Regions from separate parts of the Enterobacter sp. 6722112 genome, predicted to be linked through region 2. Evidence: predicted binding sites of a transcription regulator. Region 2 holds the regulator's gene; each other region holds the start of a gene.
The links. Region 2 encodes Fur, which represses iron uptake genes when iron is present. Its sites were predicted from a motif close to ATAATAATGAGAACNACTATCAA; they were not measured.

Region 1: the regulator Fur is predicted to act here: its motif matches at 2,050-2,072, upstream of sodA (superoxide dismutase [Mn]).
Region 3: the regulator Fur is predicted to act here: its motif matches at 3,063-3,085, upstream of bfd (bacterioferritin-associated ferredoxin).
Region 4: the regulator Fur is predicted to act here: its motif matches at 1,918-1,940, upstream of sufA (Fe-S cluster assembly scaffold SufA).

Annotation. Positions count from the first base shown of each region.
Region 1 is NZ_JBZWGR010000007.1:4,255,100-4,260,931, forward strand. It holds gene cpxA (envelope stress sensor histidine kinase CpxA) at 1-562, shown strand, start outside; gene yiiM (6-hydroxyaminopurine reductase) at 606-1,289, opposite strand; gene sodA (superoxide dismutase [Mn]) at 1,356-1,976, opposite strand; gene rhaT (L-rhamnose/proton symporter RhaT) at 2,265-3,299, shown strand; gene rhaR (HTH-type transcriptional activator RhaR) at 3,300-4,148, opposite strand; gene rhaS (HTH-type transcriptional activator RhaS) at 4,222-5,058, opposite strand; gene rhaB (rhamnulokinase) at 5,360-5,832, shown strand, end outside.
Region 2 is NZ_JBZWGR010000007.1:1,104,579-1,110,410, forward strand. It holds gene chiP (chitoporin ChiP) at 190-1,587, shown strand; gene chiQ (ChiQ/YbfN family lipoprotein) at 1,635-1,961, shown strand; gene fur (ferric iron uptake transcriptional regulator) at 2,104-2,550, opposite strand; gene fldA (flavodoxin FldA) at 2,842-3,372, opposite strand; gene ybfE (LexA regulated protein) at 3,528-3,815, opposite strand; gene ybfF (esterase) at 3,944-4,717, opposite strand; gene seqA (replication initiation negative regulator SeqA) at 4,901-5,446, shown strand; gene pgm (phosphoglucomutase (alpha-D-glucose-1,6-bisphosphate-dependent)) at 5,471-5,832, shown strand, end outside.
Region 3 is NZ_JBZWGR010000007.1:3,876,566-3,882,397, forward strand. It holds gene rplD (50S ribosomal protein L4) at 1-463, opposite strand, end outside; gene rplC (50S ribosomal protein L3) at 474-1,103, opposite strand; gene rpsJ (30S ribosomal protein S10) at 1,136-1,447, opposite strand; gene AC4OVU_RS20110 (prepilin peptidase) at 1,828-2,301, shown strand; gene bfr (bacterioferritin) at 2,285-2,761, opposite strand; gene bfd (bacterioferritin-associated ferredoxin) at 2,834-3,028, opposite strand; gene tuf (elongation factor Tu) at 3,207-4,391, opposite strand; gene fusA (elongation factor G) at 4,461-5,832, opposite strand, start outside.
Region 4 is NZ_JBZWGR010000007.1:1,681,082-1,686,913, forward strand. It holds gene AC4OVU_RS09560 (MerR family transcriptional regulator) at 56-784, shown strand; gene AC4OVU_RS09565 (DUF3828 domain-containing protein) at 894-1,346, opposite strand; gene sufA (Fe-S cluster assembly scaffold SufA) at 1,980-2,348, shown strand; gene sufB (Fe-S cluster assembly protein SufB) at 2,357-3,847, shown strand; gene sufC (Fe-S cluster assembly ATPase SufC) at 3,857-4,603, shown strand; gene sufD (Fe-S cluster assembly protein SufD) at 4,578-5,832, shown strand, end outside.

The DNA of each region.
Region 1 (5,832 bases), 3.2 Mb from region 2:
CAAAGAGCTGGAGCGTATTGAGACGGAAGCGCATCGCCTGGACAGCATGATCAACGATCTGCTGGTGATGTCGCGCAATCAGCAGAAAAACGCGCTGGTGAGCGAAACGGTGAAAGCCAATCACCTCTGGCATGAGGTGCTGGACAACGCGGCGTTCGAAGCGGAGCAGATGGGCAAATCGTTCACCGTCAACTTCCCGCCGGGCCCGTGGCCGCTCTACGGTAACCCCAACACGCTGGAAAGCGCGCTGGAGAATATCGTGCGTAACGCCCTGCGCTATTCGCACACGAAGATTGAAGTGGCGTTTTCGGTGGATAAAGACGGGATTACCGTCATTGTCGATGACGATGGTCCTGGCGTCAGCCCGGAAGATCGCGAGCAGATTTTCCGTCCGTTCTACCGCACCGACGAGGCGCGCGACCGTGAATCTGGTGGTACGGGGCTAGGTCTGGCGATTGTTGAAACCGCCATGCAACAGCACCGTGGCTGGGTGAAAGCCGATGACAGCCCGCTGGGCGGGCTGAGGTTAACGCTATGGCTGCCGCTGTATAAGCGTTCGTAACCGTATGTGCCGGGTGGCGGCTTCGCCTTACCCGGCCTACTTTCTACGGAACCTCTTTCCCCCACAATCTCCGCGAACTGCTCTCGATCTTGCCGCTTAACCGCCGCTTCTGCATCGTTCTGGTCCAGCTGGTGGATAATCCCGCCGCTGACAGCAGGCGGTGATACTGCTCGTCATCAAACGGCATATGCCAGGCAATTGCGCAGGCCTCGTATACCGACACCTCACTCAAGCGCGAAGCCAGCTCAAGCGGCGCATCCGCCGAAACCTGTCCCGCCTGCACAACGCGATACAGCCAGCCGGTTTTACCCGCGTTTTGCAGCTGGGCCGACATATCCTGAATGCCGAAATGGTAATTAAGCTTAAAGCACGGTGAGCGCGGCTGGGTGACCTGAATCAAAGCATCGCCCCAGCGGTAAATATCGCCGATAAAGACGTTCTTCTCCGTCAGCCCCTCCGTTGAGAGATTTTCGCCAAACGCGGGGGCGACGAAGAGGTCCGCCTGTTCAGGAAATTCGGCTTTCCAGTGCTGATAGTGCTCGCGCGGATAGTGGCACAGCGCGCGATCGGGCCCGCCGTGGATTTTCTTTTCAGCCTGCTGGTCACCCGCAAGCCCGAGATCGGTCAACGTCAGCTCACCGTCGACCTGCACTTTGGCGATGGCGCTCGGGCGGCTGCCTTCGTACTCCCTTACCTTGCCTGTAAACACATTCACCGGGTAATGCATCTCCACTCCTTCAGATACAAAAAAAGCGAGTCATCAGACTCGCTTCTCACAGGCGTCAATGCAACCTTATTTTTTAGCGGCGAAACGCGCTGCTGCTTCGTCCCAGTTCACTACATCCCAGAAGGCTTTGATGTAGTCAGGGCGACGGTTCTGGAACTTCAGGTAGTAAGCGTGTTCCCACACGTCCAGACCCAGAATTGGGAAGCCGGATGCGCCAGAGATAGCTTCACCCATCAGCGGGGAGTCCTGGTTAGCGGTAGAAACGACCGCCAGTTTGTCATCTTTCAGGACCAGCCACGCCCAGCCAGAGCCGAAACGGGTTGCAGCGGCTTTTTCGAATTCCGCTTTGAAGTTGTCAACGGAACCGAAGTCACGCTCGATAGCCGCTTTCAGGTCGCCCTGAAGGGTGGTGCCGGTTTTCAGGCCTTTCCAGAACAGGCTGTGGTTAGCGTGACCGCCCGCGTTGTTGCGCAGCACGGTTTTCTTGTCTGCCGGCAGCTGGTCCAGTTTGGTGATCAGCTCTTCAACAGGCAGATTAGCGAACTCTGGCAGGCTTTCCAGCGCAGCATTCGCGTTGTTCACATAGGTCTGGTGGTGTTTAGTGTGATGGATTTCCATCGTCTGCTTGTCGAAATGCGGTTCCAGTGCGTCGTAGGCATACGGCAGGGATGGCAGTGTATAACTCATAATCCTCTCCATTATTGTCGGGCGGCACAGCTGTTAATGCCGCGTAAGCAGTTGGTTCATTATAGTTAATTAAATGATATTGAAAATGATTATCAATGCCGTATTTTTTATAAGGTTATTAGATTTTTGATAAATGACAAAATTGTGAGTCTGCTCACGTGCTTAACGTGGTGATTGCCATCCTGAACAAAAGTGCGGCAACCTTCTGAAGGTTCCCAAACCGCCTCATTTTTACACTCATCAAGTCGGCGGGAAGCCTCCGGCTATAAAAACGATGAGGATGTAAAAATGAATCATGCGATTACGATGGGTATTTTCTGGCATTTGATAGGCGCGGCCAGTGCAGCCTGTTTCTATGCCCCGTTTAAAAAGGTGAAAGGCTGGTCATGGGAAACCATGTGGTCCGTTGGCGGCACCGTGTCCTGGCTGATTTTGCCGTGGACAATCAGCGCCATGCTGCTGCCCGATTTCTGGGGCTACTTCTCCTCCTTCAACGCCTCCACCCTGCTGCCGGTATTCCTGTTCGGCGCGATGTGGGGCATCGGTAATATCAACTACGGCCTCACCATGCGCTACCTAGGCATGTCGATGGGGATTGGCATCGCGATTGGCATTACGCTGATTGTTGGCACCCTGATGACGCCAATCCTCAACGGCCACTTCGACGTGCTGATCAACACTCAGGGCGGGCGAATGACGCTGCTGGGCGTGCTGGTGGCGGTGATCGGCGTGGGCATCGTCACCCGCGCAGGCCAGCTGAAAGAACGCAAGATGGGCATCAAAGCCGAAGAGTTCAACCTGAAGAAAGGGCTGCTGCTGGCGGTGATGTGCGGCGTATTCTCGGCGGGCATGTCGTTCGCCATGAACGCCGCCAAACCGATGCACGACGCCGCTGCGGCGCTGGGCGTCGATCCGCTGTACGTTGCCCTGCCAAGCTACGTGGTGATCATGGGCGGCGGCGCGCTGGTAAACCTCGGCTTCTGCTTCATTCGTCTGGCAAAAGTGAAGAACCTGTCGGTAAAAGCCGACTTCTCGCTGGCAAAACCGCTGATCGTCACCAACGTCCTGCTCTCCGCCCTCGGCGGTCTGATGTGGTATCTGCAATTCTTCTTCTACGCCTGGGGTCACGCCAGTATTCCGGCGCAGTATGACTACATGAGCTGGATGCTGCACATGAGCTTCTACGTGCTGTGCGGCGGGCTGGTTGGGCTGGTGCTGAAAGAGTGGAACAATGCCGGGCGTCGTCCGGTTGGCGTGCTGAGCCTGGGCTGTGTGGTGATTATCATTGCGGCCAATATCGTCGGCCTCGGCATGGCGAACTGATTACGCTGCCTTTCGACTGCGATGACGCCACTGAACCGGCGTCATCCCCACCTCACGGTTAAACACCACCGAAAAGTAGTTACTGTCCTCAAAGCCGCAGCGCATCGCCACTTCACTCACCATCAGCTCCGTATGCTGTAACAGGTACTGGGCGTGGCAGATGCGCAGCTGGCGCAGATAGTGGTTGACCGTCATCCCCGTCTGGGTGCGGAACTGCTGGCGCAGCGCGCGCTCGCTGCACTGCTCCTGCTCGCAGAATTTTTCCAGCACGAAACTCTTGTTCAGACTGCCCGCAAGCCGGGTGATGAGCTTATCCAGCAGCGCTTCCTGCGTGGTAGCAGAGGGATTATCCGTAGCGTAACGATGCCGCTTCAGGGTCATCACCAGCTGGGCAAAAAGCAGCTCCGACATCTGGTTTGCCACCGGATCGCTCTTCTGGCTCTCCTGCTCCAGCTGGGAAATCGTCTGGCGCACCTGAGCCATGCCGTTGCTGCTTAAGCGCCAGTGCGGTTCGCCTCTGGCATCATGAAAACCGGGGATATTGCCCGCCCAGTCGACATTCAGTTTAAGTCTGTCGGGGCAGTAGATGACGTTCTGCAACACCAGATCGTTAACCGAGGCGTAGGAGTGTTTGTCTTCAGCGCGGATGTAGAACAGGTCTCCGCGCGTGATGCGGTAGGGGCGGTCGTTGAGGACGTGCAGGCCGTTGCCTCGCCATACCAGCACCAGCTCGCAAAACTCGTGGGTGTGCTCGGCAAAGACGTTTTGCGGGTAGCGGTCGGCCACCGCGACGGCCTGACTCGCGGAGGCAAAAAAATCATCTTTGCGAAGAATGAGCTGAGCAGCCACACCACAACCTCTACGGCGAATAACCGGACATTATTAGCCTTTTTGCAGCAAAAAAACGGTGACTGCCCTCGCGTTACTGAAGCAACGCGTCTTTCCCCTGACGAATATCGCGCGGCGACCAGTTAAACTCCCGGCGAAAAAGCGTCGAAAAGTGGTTACTGTCGCCGAATCCGCAGCGATAGGCGATATCGGTGACGCTTTCGTCGGTATGACGTAAAAGGTGCCGCGCTTTGATCAGGCGCAGACGGTTGAGGTAGCGCTGCGGCGTCAGCCCGGTATGCTGCTTGAGCTGACGATGCAGCGTGCGCAGCGAGAGCGAAAAGTCATCCGCCAGCGTTTCCCAGCAGACATCTTCGGCAAAATGATCTTCCAGCCAGGCCATCAGCTGATTCAGGCGCGCGTCGTTATTTTCCAGCCCTTCCACCAGGCTGCTGCGCCGCAGCAGCACCAGCAGCTGCATAAACAGCAGCTCGCGGGTAGCAATGGCGTGCGTCTCCTGTCCATCCTCGCTCTGCTCCATCTGGCTCACCAGCTGACGCACCTGCTGCAACGTGGACTGATTCACCCGCCAGTGCGAGGGGTAGTGACCGTCCTTCTCCTGCGGCAACAGCTGATTCAGCCCGGAGAGAAACTGGAACGCATCCGGAGAACGATAGAGCACATTGGTCAGGCAAAGGTTGTCGGTATGTTCATACAGGTGCCTGTCGTGATCGCGCACGAAGCACACCGTACCGCCGCTGATGGTATACGGCTGACCGTTAAACACGTGGATGCCCGTTCCGTGCTCAACAATCACAATTTCATGAAAATCATGATGATGCTCCGGGAACGCAGCCTGAGGCAGCCGTGGCTCAATCGCGACCGGCGAAGCCCCCGAAGGAAAAAAATCGACGCTGTGCAGTACGGTCATAACGGCCCCCACCAATGAGAAAAGTTCTCAAAATAGTAATTAAGGCCTTCCACGCTCACCTTAAATTTTTGACAGCAAACCGCGCAAAAGCTGTCGGTTTTTCAAGAAACAGACGGAAAGATCAGGAAATGCGGTCAGCGTCACACTGCCTGCAAACCCCGCCATTACTGGAAACTGTGAACTCCCTCACGTTCATCTTTGCTTTCTTGCCAGCGCGAGATTTGGGCTGTCAGTGGCGAGAAGGTGGCTATTTCTTCCCTTTCTTACACTCCTCGCTAATGACTTAAGAAAGGACCCGACCATGACTTTTCGCCATTGTGTGGCTGTCGATTTAGGCGCATCCAGCGGCCGTGTAATGCTCGCCACCTGGGACTGCGACCTGCACACCCTTACGCTTCGCGAAATGCACCGTTTCGCCAATTGTCTGCAAAAACAGGACGGTTTTGTTACCTGGGATATCGACGCCCTGGAAGCAGAGATCCGCACCGGACTTCACAACGTCTGCGAAGACGGTATTCGCATCGACAGTATCGGTATTGATACCTGGGGTGTGGATTACCTACTGCTGGACAGTCACGGCGAACGCGTCGGCCTGCCCGTCTCCTACCGCGACAGCCGCACCGATGGGCTAATGGCGCACGCCATTGCCCAGCTTGGCAAGGAGAACATCTATGGTCGCAGCGGCATTCAGTTTCTGCCGTTTAACACGCTGTATCAGCTGCGCGCGGTGGTTGAGCAACAGCCAGAGCTGGTCGAAAAGGTGGCGCATGCGCT
Region 2 (5,832 bases):
CACTACGAAATATGTGCTCTTCGTCATAATCCTGACTTTTGCCTGATTAAAAGCATTGATAATTCGCGTCGCGAAAAATAACCTAAAGACGGTAGTTAATTCGAGGGTATTTCTGACTACCCCTGACCACTTGGTCTTTTCTGTTTTTCGCCGTTTAAGGCGTTTTAATTCGTCAAAGAGGAATAATCTATGCGTACGTTCAGTGGCAAACGTAGTGCGCTGGCGCTGGCTATCGCCGGTGTGACAGCAATGTCGGGCCTGGTGGTTGCGCCAGAGGCAAAAGCAGCAGGTTTCATCGAAGATTCCACCCTCACGGGCGGTATTTATTACTGGCAGCGTGAGCGTGACCGTAAAGACGTCACTGAAGATAAATACAAAACCAACCTTTCTCACTCGACCTGGAACGCTAACCTTGATTTCCAGTCGGGATATGCCGCCGATATGTTCGGGATCGATATTGCAGCGTTCACCGCAATTGAAATGGCCGAAAATGGCGACAGCGGCCATCCGAACGAAATTGCGTTCTCCTCCAGCAATAAAGCCTACGACGAAGACTGGTCCGGCGATAAAAGCGGAATCAGCCTGTATAAAGCGGCTGCAAAATTCAAATATGGTCCGGTCTGGGCGCGTGGAGGTTATATCCAGCCAACCGGCCAGACGCTGTTAGCACCGCACTGGAGCTTTATGCCAGGTACCTATCAGGGTGCGGAAGCCGGTGCTAATTTTGACTACGGCGATGCGGGGGCGTTGAGCTTCTCCTATATGTGGACCAACGAGTACAAAGCGCCGTGGCACATTGAGATGGACAAGTTCTATCAGAATGATAAAAAAACCAAAGTTGATTATCTCCACTCGCTGGGGGCGAAGTACGACTTCAAAAACGATCTGGTGCTGGAAGCTGCTTTTGGTCAGGCTGAAGGCTATATCGATCAGTACTTTGCTAAAGCCAGCTACAAATTTGATATCGCGGGTAGCCCGCTGAGCACCAGCTATCAGTTCTACGGTACGCGCGACAAAGTCAGTGATGGCAGCGTAAATGATATCTATGACGGCACCGCGTGGTTACAGGCGTTGACCTTCGGCTACAAGGTAGGTCAGGTTGATTTACGTCTGGAGGGAACATGGGTCAAGGCAGAAGGGCAGCAGGGCTACTTCCTGCAACGTATGACGCCAACCTACGCCTCTTCCAATGGTCGTCTGGATATCTGGTGGGATAACCGCTCTGACTTCAACGCCGACGGCGAAAAGGCGGTCTTCTTCGGCGCAATGTATGACCTGAAGAACTGGAACCTGCCTGGCTGGGCAGTGGGTGCGTCCTACGCGTACGCCTGGGACGCGAAGCCAGCAGATATGGCTACGCCAGACGCCTACTACGATCCGAATTACCGTCTGAAAGAGTCTTCATACAGTCTGGATGCGATTTACACCCTTCAGGAGGGCCGTGCGAAAGGCACGATGTTCAAACTGCACTTCACCCAGTATGACAACCACTCCGATATCCCGAGCTACGCGGGCGGTTACGGCAACATCTTCCAGGATGAACGTGACGTGAAATTCATGGTCATTGCGCCATTCACAATCTTCTGATGAATACGCAGGCGGGCGAAATCCCGCCTGCATGGAGACTGCATATGATGAAAAAAATGGTAATCGTTGCGCTGCTGGCATCGGGGCTGGTGGCGTGTGCGCAGGATCAGGCGCAGAAAGAAGACTCCCGTCTGAAGGAGGCGTATAGCGCCTGCATCAATACAGCACAAGGATCGCCAGAGAAGATTGAAGCCTGCCAGAGCGTGCTGAATGTGCTGAAAAAAGAGAAAGCGCATGAGCAGTTTGCGACGCAGGAAAATGTTCGCGTGATGGATTACCAGGCCTGTATCCAGGCGCGGAAAAGCGGTAACGATCAGGAAGTGGCGAAGCGTTGCGATAAGATCTGGGACGAGATTCGCAATAACAATAAATAAGTTGCTTTATGCCCGGTGGCGCTGCGCTTACCGGGCCTACAACGGTGTCACAGCCCGTAGGCCCGGTAAGCGCAGCGCCACCGGACTTTTTTCAGGCAAAAAAAAGCCAACCTTACGGCTGGCTCAGAGTATGAACACGATATTATTTCGCGTCGTGCGCGTGGTCGTCTTCGCGGCAATCGCCTTCAGCGCAGTGACCGTACAGGTACAGGCTGTGGTTGGTCAGGCGGATGCCATGACGGGCGGCGATTTCACGCTGGCGTGATTCAATGGAATCATCGCTAAATTCAATGACCTTGCCACAGTCGAGGCAGATCAGGTGATCGTGGTGATGCTGCTGAGTCAGCTCGAACACGGATTTACCGCCTTCGAAATTATGACGAGTAACAATGCCCGCGTCATCAAACTGGTTCAGCACACGATAGACGGTTGCCAGCCCAATCTCTTCACCCATATCGATAAGACGCTTATAAAGGTCTTCCGCACTGACATGGTGATTGTCTGGCCCCTGAAGCACTTCAAGGATTTTTAACCGAGGAAGCGTTACTTTCAGGCCAGCTTTCTTTAATGCGGTATTGTTGTCAGTCATGCGGAATCTGTCCTGTTGCTAAACGATTCACTTCAAAAGAAGAAGTGACAGAAAATGCACTTGGGATAATGCGTCTCATTATAGAACTGCCATGGCTAAATGAAAACTGCAAGTCTCAAGCAAAGTATGCTTATAAAAACGTGGTATCACCAACAAACTTGTTCGATGGCACCCACTTTTTACCAGGGGGATATTGTACAGGTCTGGGCGAAAAAGTTAAAAGTTTGTAGCAATTAATTTAATCGGTTTTACCTGGAAAACGGGCGCAACCGGAGTTGCGCCGCAGGGATATCAGGCGTTAAGGATATCGTCCAGGTTCAGCTCTTCACGAACCTGCTTAACCCATTTTTCTACACGCTCAGCGGTCAGCTCTGGCTGACGGTCTTCATCAATGGCCAGGCCAACGAAGTGATCGTCATCTGCCAGACCTTTGGACGCTTCGAAATGGTAACCCGCCGTTGGCCAGTGACCGACGATCGCCGCACCGCGTGGCTCAATGATGTCGCGAATAGTGCCCAGCGCATCACAGAAATACTCAGCATAGTCTTCCTGATCGCCACAGCCAAACAGGGCAACCAGCTTGCCGTTGAAGTCTACTTCTTCCAGCGTCGGGAAGAAATCGTCCCAGTCACACTGTGCTTCACCGTAGTACCAGGTCGGGATGCCCAGCAGCAGGATGTCATAGCCCTCGAGATCTTCTTTGCTGCTCTTGGCGATGTCATGCACATCAGCAACGTCTTTACCGAGCTGTTTTTGAATGTTTTTTGCGATATTTTCAGTATTGCCGGTATCACTGCCAAAGAAAATGCCGATGATTGCCATGAGTAAAATAACCTCTTGAAACTTAATGGTATGGTGGCGCAAATTGTCCACGGATAAGGGCAATAATAGCAGAACAGGCAACCCTGCGGAAACAGCTATCACGCAGGACTGCACTCTGTGCTACATGAAAAAGGTAATATTGGGGATTTTCTGACTCACGCCTTGCCGCGTAACGTCTCAAGCTGGGCGATCAGCATCTCTTCGATCAGTTCGCTGCGGCTGATGTTGCGCGCGTCAGCTAACTCGTTAAGCGCATCGACGGCATCGGCATTCAGCTTCAGTTCGACACGCTTAAGCCCACGATTTTTATCGCGTTTAAGCTGGTTGCGTTTATTGATACGCAGCTGTTCATCGCGCGAAAGCGGATTCGTTTTCGGTCGTCCCGGTCGACGCTCATTCGCGAACAGATCTAGTGTCGTACGGTCCGTTTGTTCTTTGGCCATGATTCTGAGACTTCGGGGGAAACACGCCGCCCTGCTAATGCCCGGGCGATAAGCGCGCCATCATACATCACCCAAATCCACACGCCAACGACTGGAAGCCCGTCGTCTTCCGGTCGCTGGCTTTTTAATCAATTCGCTGTATCAGTAAGATAGCGGCGAATGGCGCGCAGGACGGCATCCGGTTTTTCCGCGTGTACCCAGTGCCCGGCACCCGCAATAACGTGAGCGCGAGCCTGCGGGAATTGCGCCAGCAGCGTGTCACGGTATGCATCAGTGACGTAAGGGGAGTTGCCGCCGCGAATAAAAAGGGTAGGGTGCGGCCAGGCGGGGACGGTTTCCCAGCCCACAATATGCGAATACTGATCCCACAATACCGGGACGTTAAAGCGCCATTGTCCGTCAACAAACGATTTCAGCAGGAACTGGACCACGCCTTCCTCATCAAGATGCTCACGCATAACGGCAGCCGCCTGCTGGCGGGTTGCGACACCCGCTTCGGTGACCGCATTGATGGCGGCAAAAATCTCATCGTGACGGCGAACGTCGTAATTGACGGGCGCAACGTCGATGACCACCAGCCCGGAAATTCGCTCAGGGGCCAGCGCAGTGAGCGCCATCACCGCTTTGCCGCCCATTGAATGCCCGATAAGCGTCGCTTTCTGGATATTATTCGCATCGAGGGTGTCCCGCAGATCCTGCGCCATGGCTGCGTAGGTCATCTCCTCCGAGCGCCCAGAAAGACCGTGATTGCGCATATCAACCTGGAGGATCGCGTGATCGGCCACTAAATCGCGCGCAAGCACACCCAGATTATCCAGGCTACCAAACAGGCCGTGAACCAGTACGATGGGAGAATTATTGTTCGGCGATTGTGCAGTTTGCGCTCGGGTATTCAATTTCATGGCAAAGTTCTTTTTTTAGGTTTGTCAGGTTAGGGTATCATGTTGACCATTCTGCCGCCCGGGGGCAAGGATCCAGTTTAATCTGACTTTTGCCGCCAACCTGGTTTGACGCTATCCGCTGTTGGGATTTGACCTTATAATCTCAACGACTTGTATTCAGATAAGATATCGCACTGGATTAAGATGAAAACAATCGAAGTTGATGACGAACTCTATCAGTATATTGCCAGCCAGACGCGGCATATTGGGGAGAGCGCGTCCGACATTTTACGGCGCATGCTCAAAATTTCCGCCGCCTCACAGCCCACTCCTGTCACTAAAGATGTCGTGTCTCAGCCGAGCGTTGTTGCACAAGTAAAACCTGCCGTCATGCCGGCAAAAGACAAAGTGCGAGCGATGCGCGAGCTGCTGCTGTCCGATGAATATGCCGAGCAGAAAAAGGCGGTTAACCGCTTTATGCTGGTGCTGTCTACACTTTACTCACTGGATAACAACGCATTTGCAGAAGCGACAGAGTCGCTGCACGGTCGCACGCGCGTTTACTTCGCAGGCGACGAGCAGACCCTGCTGCAAAATGGCAACCAAACCAAACCCAAACACGTTCCCGGTACACCATACTGGGTGATCACCAACACCAATACGGGCCGTAAGTGCAGCATGATCGAACATATCATGCAGTCCATGCAGTTCCCGGCGGAATTGATCGAAAAGGTTTGCGGTACAATTTAACCCTTGCATCAGAAGGACCAGGCAATGGCAAATCACAGCCGTGCAGGACAACCTGCACAACAACGCGATTTGATTAACGTCGCTCAACTGACCGCGCAGTACTACGTGCTGAAGCCGGTGGTGGGCAACGCAGAACACGCAGTGAAGTTTGGTACATCTGGCCACCGCGGTAGTGCGGCGCGCCACAGCTTTAACGAACCGCACATTCTGGCCATTGCTCAGGCCATCGCGGAAGAGCGCGCCAAAAATGGCGTCACCGGTCCGTGCTATGTAGGGAAAGATACCCACGCCCTGTCTGAACCTGCTTTTATCTCCGTGCTGGAAGTGCTGGCGGCGAACGGCGTAGACGTGATTGTTCAGGAGAACAACGGTTTTACGCCAACGCC
Region 3 (5,832 bases), 2.8 Mb from region 2:
CGTCCAGCTCACCGGTGATGATCAGCACATCTTCCAGAGCCATGTCTTTCAGTTTCTGTGCCAGCAGCTTAGTTTTAGGCGCTTCAACAGAGAACTTCTCGACAACGATCAGACGATCCTGACGTACCAGTTCGGACAGAATGCTTTTCAGCGCGCCGCGGTACATCTTTTTGTTAACTTTTTGACTGTGGTCCTGTGGACGCGCAGCGAAGGTCACGCCACCTGAACGCCAGATCGGGCTCTTGATAGAACCTGAACGCGCACGGCCGGTACCTTTCTGGCGCCATGGCTTTTTGCCTGAACCAGTTACTTCAGCACGAGTCTTCTGAGCACGAGTACCCTGACGAGCACCAGCTGCATAAGCAACAACAACCTGGTGAACCAGCGCTTCGTTGAAATCACGACCGAAGGTAGTTTCGGAAACAGTCAGCGCGCTCTGCGCGTCTTTCAATACTAATTCCATTGCTATCCCCTTACGCCTTCACAGCTGGTTTAACGATCAGGTCGCTACCGGTTGCACCCGGGACCGCACCTTTAACCAGCAGCAGGTTGCGCTCAGCGTCAACACGTACTACGTCCAGGCTCTGAACGGTTACACGTTCGTTGCCCAGCTGACCTGCCATTTTCTTGCCTTTGAACACTTTGCCCGGAGTCTGGTTCTGACCGATAGAACCCGGAACGCGGTGAGACAAGGAGTTACCGTGAGTAGCGTCCTGGGTACGGAAGTTCCAGCGCTTAACGGTACCAGCAAAACCTTTACCTTTAGAGGTACCGGTTACGTCAACTTTTTTAACGTCAGCAAACAGCTCAACGCTAATGTCCTGACCTACGGTGAACTCTTCGCCTTCAGCAAGACGGAATTCCCACAGACCACGGCCAGCTTCAACGCCAGCTTTAGCGAAGTGACCCGCTTCTGGTTTGGTTACACGGTTAGCTTTTTTAGCACCAGTGGTAACCTGAATAGCGCGGTAGCCATCGTTAGCCAGATCTTTAACCTGAGTAACGCGGTTTGCTTCAACTTCGATTACGGTTACTGGGATAGAAACGCCATCTTCAGTGAAGATGCGGGTCATACCCACTTTTTTACCGACTAAACCAATCATTGTTTCAACCTCTCAATCGCTCGATGACCTGATTAACCCAGGCTGATCTGCACGTCTACACCGGCAGCCAGATCCAGACGCATCAGAGCATCAACGGTTTTCTCAGTTGGCTCAACGATGTCAACCAGACGCTTGTGAGTGCGGATTTCGTACTGATCACGCGCATCTTTGTTAACGTGCGGAGAGATCAGAACGGTAAAGCGCTCTTTGCGGGTCGGCAGCGGGATCGGACCACGGACTTGCGCACCAGTGCGCTTAGCAGTCTCGACGATTTCCGCGGTTGATTGATCGATCAGACGATGATCAAACGCTTTAAGGCGGATACGGATTCTTTGGTTCTGCATGAGACCAGAGCTCCAATTATTTTATAAACGAAAATGATTACTCCTCAAACCCATTACGATTGATGGGAGAGTGTAACCGTTCTTACGTAGCTCCCCAATTGGGAGCATTGTTGAGTAACAAAGTGAGCTACTCTGGTTCAGATTGAACCCGCCGTCAATTACGACAAGCCCGCGCATTATACGTAAATCAGAGAAAGACGCAAGTGCCGTTTAGAAATTAAGCGCCAAAGACGTACTATACGTAAGGCCGCGCAATTTTTTATGCAAAGTATCCCTTCTCAACTCTTTGTATGAAGCCGCTACGCAATTGCTGTTTTTACACATTGCCGGGCATGCAGATTATTACGAGTATGCGCTCAAACCATTTTGAGGCTCTCGCTATGCTACTGTCCCTCCCCTTTCTGTTGATCTATTTTGCGTTATCGGCCTTGCTTGTTCGCACCGATATCCGCACGGGGCTTCTTCCCGATAAATTTCTTTGTCCGCTGCTATGGACGGGCCTGCTCTACCAGCTTTGTCTCCATCCTGATTTTTTGCCGAGCGCGGTAGTGGGTGCGATGACAGGATATGCCGGATTCGCCATTATCTATTGGGGATACCGGCTCATCTGCCGACGTGAAGGGATGGGATATGGCGACATAAAATATCTGGCGGCGCTGGGGGCATGGCATGGCTGGTGTGTACTACCAATACTGGCATTAGTGGCCGCGTTAATGGCTCTGCTGTATCTGGTTGCTTTCTCGTTGTTTACCCCTGATAAGCAGGCATTAAAAAACCCACTGCCTTTTGGGCCATTTCTGGCGGCAGCGGGTTTATGCGTTGGCTGGGAAAGCCTGATTAACTTTCCACTTTGATCTGAGACTGAAGGTAGTTCTGTAGGCCAATTTTGCTAATGAGATCCAGTTCGGTCTCAAGCCAGTCGATGTGCCCTTCTTCATCGGCCAGGATCTGGATCATCATATCGCGGCTGACGTAGTCATGTACGCTGTCCGCATAGGCAATGGCTTCACGCAGATCTTTTGCACCCTCCAGCTCCAGCCGGAGATCAGAACGCAGCATCTCTTCGACATCTTCTCCGATGCCCAGTTTTCCGAGATCCTGTAGGTTAGGAATGCCTTCGAGGAATAAAATACGCTCAATGTATTTATCGGCGTGTTTCATTTCATCAATGGACTCATGGTATTCAACATCGTTGAGGCGAGTCAGTCCCCAGTTTTTAAACATTCTTGCATGGAGAAAATACTGATTGATTGCGACAAGCTCATTTCCCAATAATTTATTGAGATAACTTATGATTTTAACATCACCTTTCATTATATAGTCCCTCCGCTTCCACTCATTGAAGCGTAGATCGGGCTACGGGGATGTCAAAAAAAAGATAGAGGCTTACGCGATCTCTTTGAATTCCGGGATCTGCATCAGTTCGTCCTGCATGATCTCACGCGCTGCGCGAACGCATTTACCGCATTGATTTCCCACCGGAACAAACTTGCGAAGCTGCTGGAAAGATTGTGGTTGAAACTGGCGAACGGCCTGACGAATTTTTTTGTCGCTTACACCATTACATAAACAAACGTACATAAAGACTCCCGTTCAAAATATGCGCAAAGTGTAAGTGAGAATGGTTATGATTACAATAGCGCGGGCGTCGGAATACGTGGCGGGAGAAAGCAAAAAATGCGAATTTTTATGACAATGCCCCAACGGCAGAAAACAAAAAAGGACGCCGGAGCGTCCTTTTTATTTCAGGGCTAATTAATTAGCCCAGAACTTTAGCAACAACGCCCGCGCCAACGGTACGGCCGCCTTCACGGATTGCGAAACGCAGACCGTCGTCCATCGCGATTGGGTGGATCAGCGTCACAACCATCTTGATGTTGTCGCCTGGCATTACCATCTCTACGCCTTCTGGCAGTTCGATGGTACCGGTCACGTCAGTTGTACGGAAGTAGAACTGTGGACGGTAGCCTTTGAAGAACGGAGTATGACGGCCGCCTTCGTCTTTGGACAGAATGTACACTTCAGATTCGAACTTGGTGTGTGGCTTGATTGAGCCTGGCTTCGCCAGAACCTGACCACGTTCGATTTCTTCACGTTTGATACCACGCAGCAGAACACCAACGTTCTCACCAGCACGGCCTTCGTCCAGCAGTTTGCGGAACATTTCAACGCCAGTACAGGTAGACTTCGCAGTCTCTTTGATACCAACGATTTCAACTTCTTCACCAACTTTGATGATACCGCGCTCTACACGACCGGTAACAACGGTACCACGACCGGAGATGGAGAATACGTCTTCGATTGGCAGCAGGAATGGCTTGTCAATCGCACGCTCTGGTTCTGGGATGTAAGAATCCAGGTAGCCAGCCAGTTCGATGATTTTCTCTTCCCACTCTGCTTCGCCTTCCAGCGCTTTCAGCGCGGAACCACGAACGATTGGAGTGTCGTCGCCTGGGAAATCGTACTGAGACAGCAGTTCACGAACTTCCATCTCTACCAGTTCCAGCAGCTCTTCGTCATCAACCATGTCACATTTGTTCAGGAACACGATGATGAAAGGAACGCCTACCTGACGACCCAGCAGGATGTGCTCACGAGTCTGAGGCATAGGGCCGTCAGTCGCAGCAACAACCAGGATCGCGCCGTCCATCTGCGCAGCACCGGTGATCATGTTTTTAACATAGTCGGCGTGGCCTGGGCAGTCTACGTGTGCGTAGTGGCGAGTCGGGGTGTCATACTCAACGTGAGAGGTGTTGATGGTGATACCACGAGCTTTTTCTTCTGGTGCGTTATCGATCTGGTCGAAAGCACGAGCAGCACCGCCGTAGGTTTTAGCCAGTACGGTGGTGATTGCAGCAGTCAGGGTAGTTTTACCATGGTCAACGTGGCCGATAGTACCAACGTTGACGTGCGGTTTTGTACGTTCAAATTTTTCTTTAGACACGGCTATATTCCTTACTATAGTGCTCTCCCCTTCGGAGAGAGCACGGGACTTAGGTTTTAATCCTGTGGATTACTTACCACGGGCTTCGATAACGGCCTGAGCAACGTTGTTCGGCGCATCATCATACTTCAGGAATTCCATAGTGTATGATGCACGACCTTTGGTCAGAGAACGCAGCTGAGTCGCATATCCGAACATTTCAGACAGCGGAACTTCAGCGTGGATCTTAACGCCAGTTACTTCGGATTCCTGACCACGCAGCATACCGCGACGACGGCTCAAGTCACCGATAACGTCACCGGTGTTCTCTTCAGGAGTTTCTACTTCAACCTTCATGATCGGCTCAAGCAGAACTGGTTTTGCTTTCTTAAAGCCTTCTTTAAAGGCAATAGACGCAGCCAGTTTAAACGCCAGTTCAGAGGAGTCAACGTCGTGGTAAGAACCGAAGTGCAGACGAACACCCATGTCTACAACCGGGTAACCAGCCAGAGGACCAGCTTTCAGCTGCTCCTGGATGCCTTTATCAACGGCAGGGATGTATTCGCCAGGAATTACACCACCTTTGATGTCGTTGATGAACTCGTAACCTTTAGGGTTAGAGCCCGGCTCCAGTGGGTACATGTCGATCACAACGTGACCGTACTGACCGCGACCACCAGACTGCTTAGCGTGTTTACCTTCAACATCGGTAACTTTCGCGCGAATCGCTTCGCGGTAAGCAACCTGAGGTTTACCCACGTTTGCTTCAACGTTGAATTCACGCTTCATACGGTCAACGATGATGTCCAGGTGCAGTTCACCCATACCAGCGATGATGGTCTGGTTAGATTCTTCATCAGTCCATACGCGGAATGATGGGTCTTCTTTCGCCAGACGGCCCAGAGCCAGACCCATTTTTTCCTGGTCAGCTTTGGTTTTTGGTTCAACTGCGATGGAGATTACCGGCTCAGGGAATTCCATACGCTCCAGAATGATCGGGTGATCCGGGTCACACAGGGTGTCACCAGTGGTCACGTCTTTCAGACCGATAGCAGCAGCGATGTCGCCCGCACGAACTTCTTTGATCTCTTCACGTTTGTTAGCGTGCATCTGTACGATACGGCCAAAACGTTCACGCGCCGCTTTCACGGAGTTCAGGATGGTGTCACCGGAGTTAACCACACCAGAGTAAACGCGGAAGAAGGTCAGGTTACCCACGAATGGGTCGGTAGCAATTTTGAACGCCAGTGCAGAGAACGGCTCGTCATCACTTGCGTGACGCTCAGCCGGAGTATCTTTACCGTCGTCCAGGATGCCGTTGATCGCAGGAACGTCAACCGGGGATGGCAGGTAGTCAACTACCGCATCCAGCATCGCCTGAACACCTTTGTTCTTGAACGCAGAACCACAGGTTACCAGGATGATTTCGTTGTTCAGAACGCGCTGACGCAGAGCAGATTTG
Region 4 (5,832 bases), 580 kb from region 2:
CAATCTGATAAGGTTGGTTTGGTTAGGTATGGAAGTATTGTGCGTGAGGGAGTTAATGGCCTATTACAGTATCGGCGAAGTGGCCGAACGATGCGGTATCAACCCCGTTACGCTGCGTGCCTGGCAGCGCCGTTATGGATTGTTGAAGCCGCAGCGAAGCGAAGGGGGTCATCGTCAGTTTGACGATGAAGATATCCTGCGTATCGAAGAGATCAAACGCCTGATGAAAACGGGTGTTTCGGTCGGTAAAGTAAAAGCGCTTCTTGAAAATACAGAAGTGATGACTCAGGGAAACTGGGCATCGTTTCAGGAAGAGATGTTAACCGTTCTGCGCTATGCCAGTCCGGCAAAACTGCGCGCCAAAATCGGCGAGTTCCGCCGTGACCATGCGATGGATGTTCTGATAGATAACATCATCACCCCTGTGCGGCAGCGAATGAACCAGGACCAGAATACGGTGCGTCACATGGCGAGCCTGCTGGACGGTGTCCTGATTGAGTTTGCCGTTGCAAGCCTGGGTGAGTCGCGAAAAAAAGCAGGTAAGGATGCGCTGCTGATTGGGTGGGAGTGCGACGACCGTACGCATTTGTGGCTGGAAGCGGCCCGTCTTGCCTACAAAGGCTGGCATATCGACGTGCTGGCTGAGCCGATTGATTCTCCACGTCCTGAACTCTTCCCCGGGCAAAAAATCTTCGTCTGGACCGGTAAAGCGCCTACGCCTCGTCAACAGGAGCAGCTCGACCATTGGCGTGAACAGGGTTTCGCCGTTTCGTTCCATCACTGATGTTAAGGGGGCCAACGGTAAACCGCCAGTGCGGGATTTTGCCTTCTGGCGATACGACAGGGGTATCCGCGAAGATGCATAGCATCAGTACCCCTGTCATATCGTCGGTTTATTCCATCATCAGGTTGTCTGAAATATTCATACTGGCCACGGATTCAACTTTCCACACGCCATCTTCCTTGACCATGCAGTCAATCACGGTGTGATCCCGCTTTTTGCCGAATGAGATATAAACCTGCATACAGGCGGCATCGTAATCCAGCGCCCGCGCACTGACGATGCCCCAGTCATCTTCATATCCCTGAGCCTTGATGAACATATCGACGTCAGGCACGTCATATTCATCTGAATCCAGCTTATCCATGGCTTTGAGTTTGCTGATAGTTTCGCGGGTTACATATGGCCTCAGCGCTTCATAGTTTTTCAGGGGCTCTTTCCCGATAATAATTTGCGAGATGTACCACTTATTAAACTGAAGGGCAGCGGATACCTCAGGGGGGAACTTCTGTGCAGCGGATGCGAGAGTGGGCAGAAGCAGGATCGCCAGAATTATTTTTTTCATGTCAGTCATGCCTGTAAATTGCATATGCTGTCTTTACTTGCCGGTATTGCTATTAAAGAAAATTCTGCACATCTTTTCTGGCTATACTGACCTGCATGCTGGCGAGCATGAGCTGCGGCTTTATAGGTACTCCACATAATTTAATCCCTTATTGAATAAATGGTTAACAAGGGAAACATTACGTCGAAAAGGGATGAGTTTATGTAATTAATCATGTTCGGAATTTAACCACTATCAGACTGATAAATAATGGTTAACTTATCCATCAAACGTCTTTATGCGCGCCCAGGTAAGGCAAAAAAGGATTAAAAAGAACCTGGCTTAAGGGGGAGGCATACGTAAAAAATGTATATGGTGCCTGCGCGTACTTTAGCTATCTTAAAAATAGGTATTTCCAATACAATTTTTATCATTGCCCGTCACCTTACCGCCTTTCTTATGAAATGCATTATTTATCAATACATTGAACAAATCTAACCATCCCATCCGCATCCCGTCACAGGGTCTATGCTTAATGAAAGTAGCCAAAAAGGGCGGTTTAGCCCAAAGCCCCTGCTCGCAGGGGGTTGAAGTGATAATCGTTATCACTAACATGGTGTTATGCCCTGGTGGCTTATCAGATGAGGTGGACCTATGGAACTGCATTCAGAAACCTTCAATCCGGCCGATTTTGCCTGGCGTGGCTTAACGCTGACGCCCGCGGCGGCGGCGCATATTCATGAGCTGGTGGCAAAAAATCCCGACATCCTCGGCGTACGCTTAGGCGTTAAGCAGACTGGCTGCGCGGGATTTGGCTACGTGCTGGATACCGTAACCGAACCTGAAAAGGACGATCTGGTCTTTGAAACCGACGGTGCAAAGTTATACGTCGCGCTACAGGCGATGCCGTTTATCGATGGAACCGAAGTCGACTACGTTCGGGAAGGTTTAAACCAGTTATTCAAATTTCATAACCCGAAAGCCCAGAACGAATGCGGCTGCGGCGAAAGCTTTGGGGTATAGGCGGTACTATGTCTCGTAATACTGAAGCAACGAGTGATGTAAACACCTGGAGCGGCGGACACCTCAACTATAAAGAGGGTTTCTTTACGCAGCTGCAAACCGATGAGCTGGCGAAAGGCATCAACGAAGAGGTCGTGCGCGCCATTTCGGCGAAACGTAACGAGCCGGAGTGGATGCTGGAGTTTCGCCTGAGCGCATTCCGCGCGTGGCTGGAGATGGAAGAACCCCACTGGCTGAAAGCGCATTACGATAAGCTGAACTATCAGGATTATAGCTACTACTCCGCGCCCTCCTGCGGCAGCTGTGATGATACCTGTGCCTCGCAACCCGGCGCGGTTCAGCAAACCGGCGCGGAGAACAGCTTCCTGAGTAAAGAGGTGGAAGAGGCGTTTAATCAGCTCGGCGTGCCCGTGCGCGAAGGCAAAGAGGTGGCGGTAGACGCCATTTTTGACTCCGTCTCGGTGGCAACCACCTACCGTGAAAAACTGGCGGAGCAGGGGATCATTTTCTGTTCCTTTGGTGAAGCCATTCACGATCACCCCGAGCTGGTGAAAAAGTATATTGGTACCGTGGTGCCGAGTAACGATAACTTCTTCGCGGCACTGAATGCGGCGGTGGCGTCAGACGGTACTTTTATCTACGTGCCGAAAGGCGTGCGCTGCCCGATGGAGCTCTCGACCTATTTCCGCATCAACGCGGAAAAAACCGGCCAGTTTGAACGCACCATCCTGGTGGCCGATGAAGGCAGCTACGTAAGCTACATCGAAGGGTGCTCCGCTCCTGTGCGCGACAGCTACCAGCTGCACGCGGCGGTGGTAGAGGTGATCATCCATAAAGATGCGGAAGTGAAGTACTCTACGGTACAGAACTGGTTCCCGGGCGACGGCAACACCGGTGGTATTCTGAACTTCGTCACCAAACGCGCGCTGTGCGAAGGCGAAAACAGCAAAATGTCCTGGACTCAGTCAGAAACCGGCTCCGCCATTACCTGGAAATACCCGAGCTGTATTCTGCGCGGCGACAACTCCATCGGTGAGTTTTACTCCGTGGCGCTGACCAGCGGTCATCAGCAGGCCGATACCGGCACCAAGATGATCCACATCGGTAAAAACACCAAATCGACCATCATCTCCAAAGGGATCTCTGCCGGTCACAGCCAGAACAGCTATCGCGGGCTGGTGAAAATCATGCCGACGGCAACCAACGCGCGTAACTTCACCCAGTGTGACTCCATGCTGATTGGCGCGGACTGCGGGGCGCATACCTTCCCGTATGTCGAATGCCGCAATAACAGCGCCCAGCTTGAGCATGAGGCAACTACGTCACGTATTGGTGAAGATCAGCTTTTCTACTGCCTGCAACGCGGGATCAGTGAAGAAGATGCGATTTCAATGATCGTTAACGGCTTCTGTAAGGACGTGTTCTCTGAACTGCCGCTGGAATTTGCCGTTGAAGCCCAGAAACTCCTCGCCATTAGTCTTGAACACAGCGTCGGTTAAGGAAAGCACATGTTAAGCATTAAAGATTTACAGGTTAGCGTGGAAGAGAAAGAGATCCTGCGTGGCCTCAATTTTGACGTCAAACCGGGTGAAGTTCACGCCATCATGGGGCCAAACGGCTCCGGGAAAAGTACGCTTTCAGCGACGCTGGCAGGACGCGAAGATTATGAAGTTACCAGCGGCTCCGTTGAGTTTAACGGCAAAGATCTGCTGGAGATGTCGCCGGAAGAGCGTGCCGGCGAGGGCATCTTTATGGCCTTCCAGTATCCGGTGGAAATTCCGGGCGTCAGCAACCAGTTCTTCCTGCAAACCGCGCTGAACGCGGTGCGCAAGTATCGCGGCCTTGAGGCGCTGGATCGCTTTGACTTCCAGGATCTGATGGAAGAGAAGATCAAGCTGCTGAAAATGCCGGAAGATCTGTTGACCCGCTCGGTAAACGTGGGTTTCTCCGGCGGTGAGAAGAAACGTAACGATATTCTGCAAATGGCGGTTCTGGAACCGGCGCTGTGCATTCTCGATGAGACCGATTCAGGGCTGGATATCGATGCCCTGAAGATCGTTGCCGACGGGGTGAACTCCCTGCGTGACGGCAACCGCTCATTTATCATCGTGACTCACTACCAGCGAATACTTGACTACATCAAACCGGACTATGTCCATGTGCTTTACCAGGGACGCATTGTGAAATCCGGTGACTTTACGCTGGTTAAACAACTGGAGGAGCAGGGTTATGGCTGGCTTACCGAACAGCAGTAATGCACTCCAGCAGTGGCACCGGCTGTTTGAAGCGCAGGGTGGAGCGCGCTCTGAACAGGCTCAGCACCATCTCCAGCAGATGCTGCGTCTCGGTTTACCGACGCGTAAACATGAGAACTGGAAATATACCCCGCTGGATGGCCTGCTGAACGGCGAGTTTGTCACCCGTCTGGCGCAGGTCAGCCCCGATCAGCGCGACATGCTGGCGCTGACCGTGGATGCCGTGCGTCTGGTGTTTGTCGACGGTCTGTTCCGTGCGGAGCTGAGCGACAGCGTGCAGGAGAGCGGGTTCGATATCGTCATTAACGATGAACGTCAGTCGCTGAACGCGCCCGTTCAGCCTGAAGTCTTCCTGCACCTGACAGAGAGCCTGTCGCAATCTGTCACCCATATTCGCGTTAAGCGTAACCAGCGCCCGGCGAAACCGCTGCTGCTGATGCATATCACCCAGGGCGTTGAGGGTGATGAGATTAACACCGCCCACTATCGCCACCATCTTGAGCTGGCAGAAGGGGCGGAGGCGACGGTGATCGAGCATTACGTCAGCCTTAACGACACCCGTCATTTTACCGGTTCGCGTCTGACGATGAACGTGGCGGCCAATGCCCAGCTGCACCACATCAAGCTGGCGTTTGAGAATCCGCTCAGTCACCACTTCGCCCACAACGATATTCTGCTGGGCCAGGATGCCGCGGCGTACAGCCACAGCTTCCTGCTTGGCGGCGCGGTGCTGCGCCACAATACCAGCACCCAGCTGAACGGTGAAAACACTACGCTGCGTATTAACAGCCTGGCGATGCCGGTGAAGTCAGAAGTGTGCGACACGCGCACCTGGCTTGAGCATAACAAAGGCTACTGCAACAGCCGTCAGTTGCACAAAACCATCGTCAGCGACAAAGGACGTGCGGTGTTTAACGGCCTGATCAACGTGGCGCAGCACGCCATCAAAACTGACGGGCAGATGACCAACAACAACCTCTTGCTGGGACGTCTGGCAGAGGTGGACACCAAACCACAGCTGGAAATCTATGCGGACGACGTGAAATGCAGCCACGGCGCGACGGTCGGGCGTATTGACGATGAGCAGATGTTCTACCTGCGCTCGCGCGGGATAGACCAGCAGGCCGCGCAAAAGATGATTATTTACGCCTTTGCGGCTGAGCTGACGGAAGCGCTGCCCGATGGCGGACTTAAACAGCAGGTGCTGGCCCGTATCGGTCAGCGGCTGC